4 regions of the Chryseobacterium sp. FG46 genome follow, and region 2 is predicted to be linked to each of the others. Evidence: riboswitches for the same ligand, from Rfam matches in the RefSeq annotation. Region 2 holds a riboswitch; each other region holds the start of a gene.

Evidence for each region. A riboswitch is a leader RNA that binds a small molecule or an ion and turns the genes downstream of it on or off. The one in region 2 is predicted to bind cobalamin.
Region 1: it holds a riboswitch for cobalamin, as region 2 does, so the genes downstream of both, ACODR7_RS06945 (TonB-dependent receptor plug domain-containing protein) here and ACODR7_RS16995 (T9SS type A sorting domain-containing protein) in region 2, are expected to answer to the same signal.
Region 3: it holds a riboswitch for cobalamin, as region 2 does, so the genes downstream of both, ACODR7_RS10340 (acyl-CoA thioesterase) here and ACODR7_RS16995 (T9SS type A sorting domain-containing protein) in region 2, are expected to answer to the same signal.
Region 4: it holds a riboswitch for cobalamin, as region 2 does, so the genes downstream of both, ACODR7_RS09605 (TonB-dependent receptor plug domain-containing protein) here and ACODR7_RS16995 (T9SS type A sorting domain-containing protein) in region 2, are expected to answer to the same signal.

Annotation. Positions count from the first base shown of each region.
Region 1 is NZ_JBMDJJ010000006.1:189,375-192,552, reverse strand. It holds gene ACODR7_RS06945 (TonB-dependent receptor plug domain-containing protein) at 1-1,120, opposite strand, end outside; cobalamin riboswitch at 1,230-1,416, opposite strand; gene ACODR7_RS06940 (transporter) at 1,510-2,457, opposite strand; gene ACODR7_RS06935 (cytochrome-c peroxidase) at 2,470-3,178, opposite strand, start outside.
Region 2 is NZ_JBMDJJ010000025.1:36,414-39,591, forward strand. It holds gene clpP (ATP-dependent Clp endopeptidase proteolytic subunit ClpP) at 1-423, shown strand, start outside; gene ACODR7_RS16995 (T9SS type A sorting domain-containing protein) at 664-1,770, opposite strand; cobalamin riboswitch at 1,834-2,025, opposite strand; gene ACODR7_RS17000 (esterase-like activity of phytase family protein) at 2,260-3,178, shown strand, end outside.
Region 3 is NZ_JBMDJJ010000011.1:85,153-88,330, forward strand. It holds gene ACODR7_RS10330 (ATP-binding cassette domain-containing protein) at 1-94, shown strand, start outside; gene ACODR7_RS10335 (hypothetical protein) at 125-925, shown strand; cobalamin riboswitch at 959-1,138, shown strand; gene ACODR7_RS10340 (acyl-CoA thioesterase) at 1,256-1,639, shown strand; gene ACODR7_RS10345 (HD domain-containing protein) at 1,693-2,283, opposite strand; gene ACODR7_RS10350 (PadR family transcriptional regulator) at 2,747-3,076, shown strand; gene ACODR7_RS10355 (PspC domain-containing protein) at 3,088-3,178, shown strand, end outside.
Region 4 is NZ_JBMDJJ010000010.1:75,393-78,570, forward strand. It holds gene pafA (alkaline phosphatase PafA) at 4-1,650, shown strand; cobalamin riboswitch at 1,822-1,998, shown strand; gene ACODR7_RS09605 (TonB-dependent receptor plug domain-containing protein) at 2,032-3,178, shown strand, end outside.

The DNA of each region.
Region 1 (3,178 bases), on a different contig from region 2:
CATCCAGATTATTATACTGAAAATCACCACTCAGGCTGATATCCCAATTGGGCGTAATAGAATAGATATTGGATGAGGAAAGGTAGAGTTCCCGCTGTATATAGGTATTATCGGTATGAATAATAGACTGCGAACGAACCGTATCCATGAAATGGGTGTAATCGTAAGCAAATTTTGCTTTCAGCTGGGTTTCAAATTTCGGGAACAGTTTTTTCCTCAGATTGGCCTGTACGAAATAATTTTCATCAGAAAGTCTCGCTCCCCTTCCTCCGAAACGGCCATTCACAATAGGTGCCGGCATTCCACGGTCTGAAATATAACCGTAACCACGGATATTCCAGCTTCCGTTATTTAAAGTTCCATATAAAGAAGTTTCAAAACGTTTTGCTTTGATGTCTGAATCCTGTCTTTTTGCGATAGTATCATAAGCCTGCTGGCCGTCCGGATATTTCTTCGCATACCGGAATCTGTAAATTCCGTCACTTTGCATAAATTCTCCGCTGAAGCTGGCAGAAATCCTGTCTGAAATCTTCTGTTCCAACCGGAATGAAGGATTAAAGAGATCTATGGAAGCACTTTTGACTCTTATCACAAGATTGGTTTTTCTTGTTCCTTTAAACACAGGAGTTTTAGGCTGTAAATAAATAGATCCTGAAGATCCGAAGTCTTTTGCCGGCTGAAAAATTTCGCTTTTTTGCCCGTTATACAATGATATTTCTTCAAGATCATCCAAGGAATATCTTCCCAGATCCACCAGTCCGTTTTGGGCATTTCCCAATTGAATTCCGTCATAGAAAACACCTACATGCTGGCTTCCCATACTTCGGATATTAATAGTTTTCAAACCACCCAATCCGCCGTAGTCTTTAATCTGCACTCCCGAAAAATACCGCAGTGCATCTGCCACAGAATGACTGTTTAGTCTTTCCAGCTGTTCTCCCTGCAGGGTTTGTGCAGGAATAATTTCTTTAAAATTCTTTTTGTAAAGATTGATTCCTTTAATGGTCTCTTCCTGAAGACTGTCTTTTTTCTTAGTTTGGGAAAACACAAGTTGAGATGTTAACACTAATATTGTGAAAACAGCTTTATAAATTGCAGAAGTAGTTAGTTTTGCCGCCATTAGCTCATTTAGGGTAATGAAGACGCTAATGGGTATAAGAATACAACGACAAAGCACAGCTGTCACTGCACAGAATCATTGATGTCCTAAGCTTTATTCCACGAAAGCGTCAAACGATTATTTTCTGGCAGGTCTTCTGACTTACTCCATTTTTGAAATCCTTCCCATTCTTAAAAACAGTGGATATATTTTTCAAAAACTTTGGTGCGGAGCTTACAGCAGCGGGTCTGTTCCGGATTTTCACCGGATTCCCTTTTAAGAGCTTTTTACGGCTCACCAAATTCCGGCAAAGATAAATAATTATTCCTAATCCCCAATTAAAATCATGATTTATAAACAATTAAAGCTCCCGAAGGAGCTTTAGCATAATTTCATTAGGGGTTTCCCCTTTAAATTCCAATATTAAGGAAAATACTGAATCTTGATTTGGCTTCAATATCTCCTCCTGCCAGATGAGTATACATGGGAAGCATCATTTCACTTCCCAGGCTCAGCTTTTTATAAGAAGCTTCAAATCCCAGTTTTCCGTACAAAGCGCTCCCGGCAGTGTTAGGCAATGCTTCATCAAATTGTTTATTCTGGGCATATACTTCTCCCTGAACTCCTGTTTTTACAGAAAAAATAGACTTTTCATTCCCCGCAACCTGATAAAAACCTGTTGCAGCATAATTCCACTGGTTTCCAAAACGGTAATTTTTCTTATTCTCTGTTTTGATTGTATAGTCTGTATTGACCAATACGGCTACTTTATTTTTCTGAAATTTATAATTCAAAGCCGCCTGATAATCCCAGCTTCCGGTTCCCAGCTGAAAACTTGGATTGACACCGGATGTTCCTTTTTCATCAAATTTCCCTAAAGGAATTTTCACGCCCAAACCTCCGCTCAGATGATGGAAATTATCTTTGGAACTCATCAGCTGGTAAATTCCCATCAGATTAAGATCCCCTATTCCATTGATTTTAATATCTCCCTGCATGGTTTTCTTTTCATGAAAATGGAATGGCAGACTTGCGTAAACACTCAGTTTCTTAGTCAGTGGAATTTTTCCCCAAAGCTGCAGGGTATTAAAATATTGATCCTGTGTAAGATCTTTTACAAATAAGTTTTCTTTGGCTTTGTAATGCTGGGCAAAGTATTTGATTCCTACAAACTGTGGATTCAGCAAAGATTCAAAGCCGGAAGATCCGTTTCCTGCCGCACAGCCACAGGCATCACAATCATCATCAAAATTGAATCTACTAAAGGTTTCCGGGGCAATATATGCACTGTCTCTAATGGTCTTCGCCTGATACTGACTCAACAGGATCAAACTTATGATTATTATAATCTTCTTCATGTCTTCTATAAATTATTCTGCAAATTTTGGATTGGATATAAAGCTCTTATCTGATAGTGTTTTCAGAAAAGCTATAATATATTGTTTATCCTGACCCGTCATGGGAATACCAGTATGCCCATTCTGTTTTAAAAGAGGATCAAGATTTGGATGATTTTCAACATTGTCTGAATAGAAATTAAGTACCGCCTCTAAGGTGTAAAATCTTCCGTCATGCATATAAGGTGCGGTATATTCTACATTTCTTAAGCTGGGAACTCTGAATTTCATGTTGTCATTCCAATCTAAAGTAACCCTGTATCTTCCTCTGTCATCGAACTGGGCGTTGTAATACATTCCTGAATTTCGGTAGCTCTCATCGGTAAACAATTCTCCTGAATGACATGATGCACATTTATTCCGGAAAAGGGACATTCCCTGTGTTTCTTCAGCCGTGAAAGATAGCGTTCCTTTCATCATCTGATCATATTTGGAATCTGCCGATATCAATGTTGCCATAAACTGAGAAATAGCCTTAAGAATACGGTCTCCAGTGATCTTTTCATCACCAAATGCTGCTTTAAACATTTTTTTGTAGTTCGCATCACTATTCAGTTTTCCTACTGCTTCAGGAAGAGAGCTGTCCATTTCAAAATCTGTAGTAATAGGAACCAGAGATCTTTCATCCAGATTATGACTTACCCCGTCCCATGTATAATTTTTGAGAAAAGCCATATTCTGA
Region 2 (3,178 bases):
AAAGATATTCAGATCTATATCAACTCTCCTGGTGGTAGTGTATATGCAGGTCTAGGTATTTATGACACTATGCAGATCATTAAGCCGGATGTAGCGACTATCTGTACAGGTATGGCAGCTTCCATGGGAGCTGTATTACTGGTTGCCGGAGAAAAAGGAAAGCGTTCTGCGCTTAAACATTCCAGAGTAATGATTCACCAGCCTTCAGGAGGTGCACAGGGGGTCGCTTCTGATATGGAGATCAACTTGAGAGAGATGTTGAAACTGAAGCAGGAGCTTTATGAAATCATCGGCCATCACTCAGGACAAACGTATGAGTGGGTAGAAAAATCATCTGACAGAGATTACTGGATGACTTCTGAAGAAGCTAAAGGCTACGGAATGGTAGATGAGGTTTTACAAAGATCTACTGAGAAAAAATAATTGATGGTAATATCATAAGAAAACCGCACCCATCTGGTGCGGTTTTTTTGTTGAATCAATTATGGATTTTGAACTGTATTCTTGATTATTCAGAAGGAATCTGTAATCCAGGCCAAACTCCAACTGAAGATGTAAAAATTCCCATCCTTTGGAAAGGTTGCGAAAATTCAAAGAATTTTTGACGGGGTGATTTTCCCACATATCCTCATTAAAAAAGCGCCTTTTTAAAGGTACTTTTCTTTATTTCTTAACCATCTTATGTATCGTGGAACTATCATTGGTTTTAATCTCAACAAAATAAACACCTGAAGGTAAAGGCTGGATAGCAATCTTTAATTCTTGAGAAGTTATTACCTTTTGTCCTGTAGCTGAATAAATATTCACTTCTTTCAGTTTCTCAGCCGTTTCAATCTGAATGAAATCACTTGCCGGATTTGGATAAACACTGAATTTTTTCTTTGTAACGGAAGAAATTCCTAAAGTCAGCTGTGCCTCGGTGGGTGTAAATGGTCTTCTTTGCCCGAAACTTAATCCCAACCACTCATTATTGCCCAGTTGAATCTGAGAAAGATTGGCTTTCGTTTGCCAGCTTGATAGGTCTTTTCCTTTATACAATTTCCATCCGTCTGATCCGGAAGTATTTCCGGTAAAGGAATTTAATGATAGGGTAGTAATTTGATTATTCGCTGATGTAAAATTAAAATAGGAAGCCTGAACCTGGATCAATTGTAACGCCTGTTCAGCAGTGATGCTTCCGTTATATTTAATTCCAAAAACAAAAGAATTGGCATTCCCGTTAGCATTATCAGTTCCGAAATCAATAACTATTAGGCTTTTATTACTTCCGCTTCCCACCCAGTTTGTAACCTGAGACGGAGTAAACCATGCAGAACTGTAGGCTGGAACGGGAGGAGAGGGAGGAATGTCGTAATGATCAAGGCCGTATGTAACCCCATACCATTTTCCGTCCACCAAGGGAGTATAACCTACCCCATTGTTCCATGTCATGTTTGATGAGCTGGATCCAGACCATGTTATCCAGCTGTCATCAGTAGTGGAAGTGTGATGATTATAATTCAGAATAGAAAGATATCCTGTAGGAATGTCAACCTGCATTTTGGGTTCTGCTGCCACAATTGCATTGATAAGATCTTCCATCAACAGTCCATCGCCATCAAAACGGTATCCCCATGCATAAGAATTGGGTGTGTTGTTGTCATTAAAGTCCGCAATGAAATATGCTTTTTTAGATCCGGTTCCTACCCAAAATTTAATGTCGTTTTCTGTGAATTGGGCTGATAATACCTGCATGCAAAGCAGTAAGAAAAAAAGATAAATTTTCCTCATGATATAATTAATTTAAAGTTTTATTCCCGAAACTTATCTTCAGAGTAGAAACGGTTCGTTCTCTGAAGTCAGTATTCTAAGGCAGGTCTCCTGGCTCACATCTTACAGCTTCCTTCCCGGATTTTAAGATCCAGTGGATTTTTGTGCGGTAAGTTTAAACAGTTTACAGTTGCGGGTACAGCTCAAGATTTGAATATCATTCTCACTTGATTCCCTATTAATGAACATTGTTCAGCCTTAAAACGCTGCAAATATATCATATAAATCTGTGAGTCCGTTTTGTGAATTATTATTTTTCAGATATTCTTAAAAATTTGATTTTCATATTGATTGGTTATTTAACCGGATTATTGGATTTTTATTTCTAAATCTGTTGTTTTTCTGTTCATCTTCCAGCTATTTTATCTGTTCCATTGTTAAAAAACAATTATCATTATATTCAAGATCAGTTTACAATCAATTTATACTTTCGCAGCCATAAAAGTAAATATGAAAAAATTGCTATTGTCTGCCGTAGTGCTGGCAGTATTGGCTTCATGTAAAAATGATGACGATACCACAATGATTAATCAGGATATTAATTATTCCAAACTGCCTCAGGAATTTCCATTTACAAAACTGGCTACCATCAATGGAGTAGATGTGATAAACGGAGGATTTGGCTCCGGTGCAGCCGCTCACCCTACAAGAAAAGGTGAATTCTACGTCATTACGGATAGAGGCCCTAATACCGATTTCCAGAATGGTAAAAAGTTTCTTGCGCCTAATTTTACCCCAACCATTATGCACTTTAAAATCAATGCTGACGGAAATGTAGAGGTGATCAAATATATTAAACTTAAAAACCCATCCGGACAGCCTATTACAGGCCTTCCAAATCCTATCGGAATGGGAAGTACGGGGGAAATTGCTTATGATGCTTCCGGGAATGTGTTAGGAACAGATAAATATGGATTAGACAGTGAAAGTATTGTTGCCGCTGCTGATGGTACATTCTGGGTTTCTGATGAATATGGACCACATATTGTGCATTACAGTGCTGATGGAATGGAGATGGAAAGAATAAGCCCGATTGGGGTAGATACAGGACCAAGAAAATTACCTGCTGTTTTAGCAAAAAGAAGAGCTAACAGAGGAATGGAAGGACTTTGCATCACTCCGGATGGAAGAACGCTGGTAGGTACAATGCAATCGATGATGTTTGTTCCTAGTAAGGCATTGGCAACTAATACAACTTTAACGAGAATTGTCACTTTTGATATTATTACAGGGCAGACCAGGCAGTTTTTATACAAACAGGATGGTGGAGCTTCTGATTCGGTGTGTGATATTACAGCATTAAGTAATAATGAATTTCTGGTGATAGAAAGGGACGGAAATTTCGGTTCTCAGGGAGGAATTAAAAGAG
Region 3 (3,178 bases), on a different contig from region 2:
CGAACGTATATTTCTGCTTTCAGACGGTCATCTGAAACAAATACAAGATTTAAGTGAACTGCAGCGGTATAATTATCTTCCGAAAAGCATTTAATTTATATATTTGGAAGATCAAAAAAATTTCATGATGACTTTCATAAACAAAGCATTCTATTTATCTGCTTTCAGTATCTTATCTATAACCTTTGTAAAAGCACAGACAAAAGTTCCTTTTGGAGTGGTAAAAGCTGAGGAAGGATATGCCAACGTACGTGTACACAAAGACGATTACAGAAAAATTGTAGACAAGATCCGTATGCGCAAAGGAGATGTATTTGTTTATGTAAAACCGGCTCCGGGAGAAACGGAATGGATCTGGATCAAATATCCGGAAAAACAGGATGACGACAAGCCTTTTGTACGGTATGAAACTCTTGATAAGGAAGGAATGGTGAATAAAGGGCGTATTGCATATGTGGACCAGCTTCCCGCCTATACTCCATCTAAATCTAAAAATGGAAGATCCCTTATTTTCACCGACAATTCGGATCCTAAAATCCCTACTGCCCAAAGAAGCAAAGTGGTGATTGATATTTATCCTTCCAATGCAGGATATCGTAAAAAGGAAAAAGATGCGGATGGAAAGATTCTTACCATTGATAAAGTAAAACCTTGGGGAATTGGAAATGACCTTCCTGAAGGAATGACCGAAATCAAATCCATCAGAGTGCAGCAACCCGGAAGAGGATCTGTTTTTGTAAGAGAAGCTATCAAAAATATGTTCCAGCCTACCATGGATTTTGAGAACGTAGGAGTAACATCTCTTGACAATGATAATATTTTTCTTTATATGATCAATGGTTCAGGAGAAAACAGATACACTACACTCTGGACAATTAAGAAGGGAAGAGTAATCAGCCAGATTATTTATCATAATCCGGAATAAATTCATTATTTTTGCATTCGAAAAGTTTTACACTTATTCATCACAGAAATTGGTTCTGCATCACTGCAGATTAAAAGGGAACCGTGTGAAAATCACGGACTGTCGCGCAACTGTAAGTAACTGAAGTCTTTATCAAAGATCCACTGTGCGAGGCATGGGAAGGAGATAAATGATGTTACAAGTCAGGAGACCTGCCTTTTTCTTAAACATGTAACTTTCGCGATTTGAAGTTGTATTGATCTGATGGATTGTTTCAGGAATTCTGTAAGTTCCTGTCATTATTCTGTTGTTTCCAATCATTTCTTATCGCTTTAATTATAATAATGATATATGACTACAGAAGAAAGAATTGAAGCATCCGAAACCAGAATCTTTAAAGCGGTTTTCCCTAACACAACCAATCATTACGATACCCTTTTTGGAGGTACTGCCATGCAGCTGATGGATGAAGTAGCTTTTATCACAGCAACCCGTTTTGCCAGAAAAAGAGTGGTAACCGTAAGCAGTGATAAGATTGATTTTAAAAAACCTATTCCTGCCGGAACCATTGTGGAACTGATCGGGAAAGTTTCATACGTGGGAAAAACCAGTATGAAAGTGAATGTTGAAATTTACACTGAACAGATGTATTCCTATGAAAGAGAAAAAGCTATTGTAGGTGATTTTACTTTTGTAGCCATCGATGAATTCAAAAAACCAATTCAAATACTATAAATAAATTTCGGGCGGCCTTTGGCCGCCCGAAATTTATTATATTTTTATTGAAATTATTTCAACACTTTTTCCGTTTCCAGACTTTTATTTAAAAGAAGCTCAAAGGCCTCTCCCATTTCATCCGATGCTCTGCTGATAGCATTTTCAAGCATATTTCGGATTTGTTTTTCTGTTACTCCTGCTTCCGTCCAGCTCTTTCCTGTAGTATGGGAATTTAAAATAAACGGCATAATCCTGTCGATCCCGCAGGCAAAAATAGCATCCGGTGTTGTCTCTTCTTCAAACTCAAGCCACAGGTTAAAAAATTCTGTACGCAAAGGCTCATCCAGAATTCCAAAGATTTTTTGGGCTGAAGCTTTCTCTCTTTCAAATTTTCCTACCATTGCTTTTTCATCAAAAATAAAAGTATCTCCGGCTTCAATCTCCACAAGATCATGAATGGAAAGCATTCTTATCACCCTCAGTAAATCAATATCTGCACGGTTTTTAGCATACGGATAAAGGATCTGGGCAAGAATGATAATCTGCCAGGAATGTTCCGCCGTATTCTCTCTTCGGGAATCATCTGCATTATAATTTCTTCGCTGTACATTTTTAAGTGCATCCACTGCAAGAATAAAATCGATCTCTTTCTGAATTTTCATTTTACTTTTCTCTGTTATATTGTTCTGAAGAGTATACCCTGTGGTTACCCATTTATTATTTATCTTTTCTTTTGTAAGTACTTTTAGATTTGCTTTTTACAAATGATTTAGGTGTTTTTATTTCTAACAAAAATACGAATACTGATACGGACCTCAAAATCAGATAATGAGTAATGAATGATAGCTGGTTACTTTTCTTTTCTCTTCATTTCTTTCATTCTTACTTAAAATTTAAGTGTTTTTTTCACCATTTCTCATTCAAATCTAATTCTAACAAATTTTAAATAAAAATTATTTATTTGATTATCAGTATATTAAATAATTTATTTTAAAAATTACACTACTTTGTATTGCATAATACCATTTTAATTACATATCTTTGTAATGTAAAATCGAAATAGGTACAACTAGCTAGGTTCCGAACTTCGAAAATTATATAACTAATTAACAAAACTTATCAAAGATGAATACCGAAAATACCAAAGCGCAAATGCGAAAAGGAATTCTGGAATTCTGTATTCTAAGTCTCATCAATAACCGCGAAATGTATGTTTCTGATCTTATTGACGAACTGAAAAAAGGAAAACTGGATGTAGTGGAAGGGACCCTCTACCCTCTTCTTACAAGACTTAAAAACGGAGAGTTTCTCTCTTACAGATGGGAAGAATCTACCGGAGGACCACCCAGAAAATATTATCAGATCACAGAAAAAGGAAAACTTTTCCTGGATGAACTTCTCAATACATGGAATGAACTGACAGCCTCAGTAAACCAAATCACTCAACAAAATTAAAAAACAAAGCTATGAACAAGACACTCTCAATAGGACTCGCAGGTTTTTCTTTTACCATAGAAGAACACGCATATATAAAGCTCAGCGATTACCTGAACGCAC
Region 4 (3,178 bases), on a different contig from region 2:
TGGATGCTTAGGAACATTTCAATTGCGGCAGCTACTTTATTCTCCGTAGTTACAATCAATGCACAGAAGAACAGAAATACCCAACTTGAAAGACCCAAATTAGTTGTGGGGCTGGTAGTAGACCAGATGCGTTGGGACTATTTATACCGTTTTTATGGTAAGTATGGAAATGATGGTTTCAAAAGACTTTTGAATACAGGATATTCTTTAAATAATGTACATATTCCTTATGTTCCTACCATTACGGCTTTGGGACATACATGTATCTATACGGGATCTGTACCGGCAATTCACGGGATTGCAGGAAACGACTGGACGGATAAAGAAACGGGTAAAGGAGTTTATTGTACTGCAGATGACAGCGTTCAGCCGGTAGGAACTACCAATATAAAAACGGGAAGCCACTCTCCGAAAAATCTTTGGTCTACCACAGTAACTGACGAATTGAGACTGGCAACAAACTTCCAGGGAAAAGTAGTGGGGGTTTCCTTGAAAGACCGTGCTTCCATTCTTCCTGCAGGACACACTCCAAACGGAGCTTTCTGGTTTGATGACAGTACGGGGAATTTCATTACCAGTACATGGTATATGAATGATCTTCCGCAATGGGTAAAATCATTCAATTCTCAGAATCTTCCTGAAAAATTAGTAGCCAATGGCTGGAATACTTTACTTCCAATCAATGAATATACAGAAAGTGCACCGGACAATTCTCCCTGGGAAGGTTTGCTGGGAAGTGCAAAAACACCTACTTTCCCTTACAGTAATTTAGCAAAAGACTATCAGACTAAAAAAGATAACATCCGTTATACGCCTTTCGGAAATACATTGACATTGAAACTGGCAGAAGCTTCTGTAGAAGGTGAAAAACTGGGTGGAGATAATATCACAGACTTTTTAGCCATCAACCTGGCATCTACAGATTATGCAGGCCATAAATTCGGACCAAATTCTATTGAAGTAGAAGATGTTTATATCAGATTAGATCAGGATCTAGCTGAATTTTTTAAGTATCTTGATTCAAAGGTAGGAAAAGGAGAGTATACCGTTTTCCTTTCTGCCGACCATGGTGGAGCACATTCTGTGGGATTCCTTAAAGAACATAAAATCCCGACAGGTTTCTTCGGAGAAGATGCGGAAAAGAATCTGAACCAGAAACTGAAAGAGAAATTTGCGGCAGATAAACTGGTTAATGCCATTGATAACTACCAGGTTTATTTTGACAGAAAAGTATTGGCAGATAATAAGCTTGAGCTGGATGATGTAAGAAACTTTGCTGTAAAAGAAATTGAGAAAGATCCTACCGTTTTATATGCTGTTTCTGTAGACAAAGTTCAGGAGTCAAGCATTCCGGAGCCAATCAAACAAAGAATTATTAATGGCATCAACAGACAGAGAAGTGGAGATATCCAGTTAATTTCTCATGACTCTATGCTTCCGCCATATTCTAAAACAGGAACTACACACAGCGTATGGAATTCTTACGATTCTCATATTCCGTTGATCTTTATGGGATGGGGAGTAAAACAGGGAGAAAGCAATAAGGAATATCATATGACAGATATTGCTCCAACAGTATCTTCTCTATTGAAAATTCAGTTCCCAAGCGGAAATGTAGGAAACCCGATTACCGAAGTTATTGGTAAATAATTAATTAAACGTTATTTCATGATATATAGCTGCTTTCAACTGGAAGCAGCTATTTTATTATTCATTTCCCATCAGATTTTGAATCTGGCGTTTTCCTGAGAAAGGATTCCCGGTCTTAAAAGATACTATCTGTTTCTAATCCCTATTTTTTGGCATATACACATAAAAAACTATCTTTGCAAAAATTTTGGTTTCCAGTATTTTGGAATGAAAAGGGAATCGGGTGTAACTCCCGGACTGTCCCCGCAACTGTAAATCGCAACAAAAGTTTCTGCAAAAAACCACTGTATATAACGGGAAGGTGCAGAATGCGAAAGTCAGGAGACCTGCCAGAGTTGTAATCATAAAAACATATTGCTTTCGGAGGAAAAGTAAAAAGGAATGGATATAAAAAGATCTTTAGTACTGCTTTTTTCATCTTATGGCTGTTTTCTTTTTGGACAAGAGAAGGCCATTGACACTATTTATGTCTTCGACAACCAGATGAACAGGGTGAAGCTTTTTCATCCCGTAAAAACAATTTCCGCAGAAGAGGCCGGGAAAAACTCCAGTAACCTTTCAGAACTCCTGAGATTTCAGTCACAGGTTTATATCAAAGAAAATGGGCGTGGTGCTGTTTCTTCCCCTTCTTTCAGAGGAACTACCGCCCAGCAGACTGCATTTGTATGGAACGGAATTAATATCAATTCTAATTTTTTAGGACAAGGAGATATCAATAATATTGCTTTGTTCGGCTATGATCAGATTGGTATAAAAGCTGGTGGAGGAAGTGTAATCTATGGAAGTGGCGCCATCGGGGGAAGTATTCACCTGAATAATACCCTTGATTTTAATAAAGGTTTCCATGGTTCATTATTTTCAGAAGCCGCTTCTTTTAATACTTATAATAATTTTGTAAAAGGTTCTTACAGCAACGATAAGTTCACTTTTAAAGTTTCTGGCAATCACTCAATAAGTAAAAATGATTATCAGGTTGAGGTGGATAAAAGAAAGACTTACAGTAATGATAACGGACAATATTATAATACGAATATCAATATAGCAACAGCCTATAAAATTGCTCCGCATCATCAGATTTCCTGGATATCAGAATTTTTTAATGGGCAACAACATTATCCTGTTCATTTTGGAGATTTGGAAAACAAAACAAAATATGAAACTCAGAATACCCGAAGTTTACTTTCCTGGGATTGGAGTACTATAAAATTTAGTAACTCATTCAAAACAGCTTATACAGAGGAAAATTTCCAGTACTTTGGTAATATTAACGGTGCTGAAACCAGCGGAGGGGTAGGGAAGAATTATATTCTGAAAAATGATTTTAATTATTTTCTGAATTCAAAGTGGAATGTTAATATTATCGGTGAATTTCAAATTAATAAAGGGAATGGAGCAGGTAGTTCAGGAATTGGAAATATTAACAGAAGTGCAGGATCTATTGCAGGATTACTGCGTTATTTTCCAACAAAAGATTTGCGTTTTGAAGCGGGAATCAAGAAAGATTTTGTAGAAGATATAAGCTCTCCTG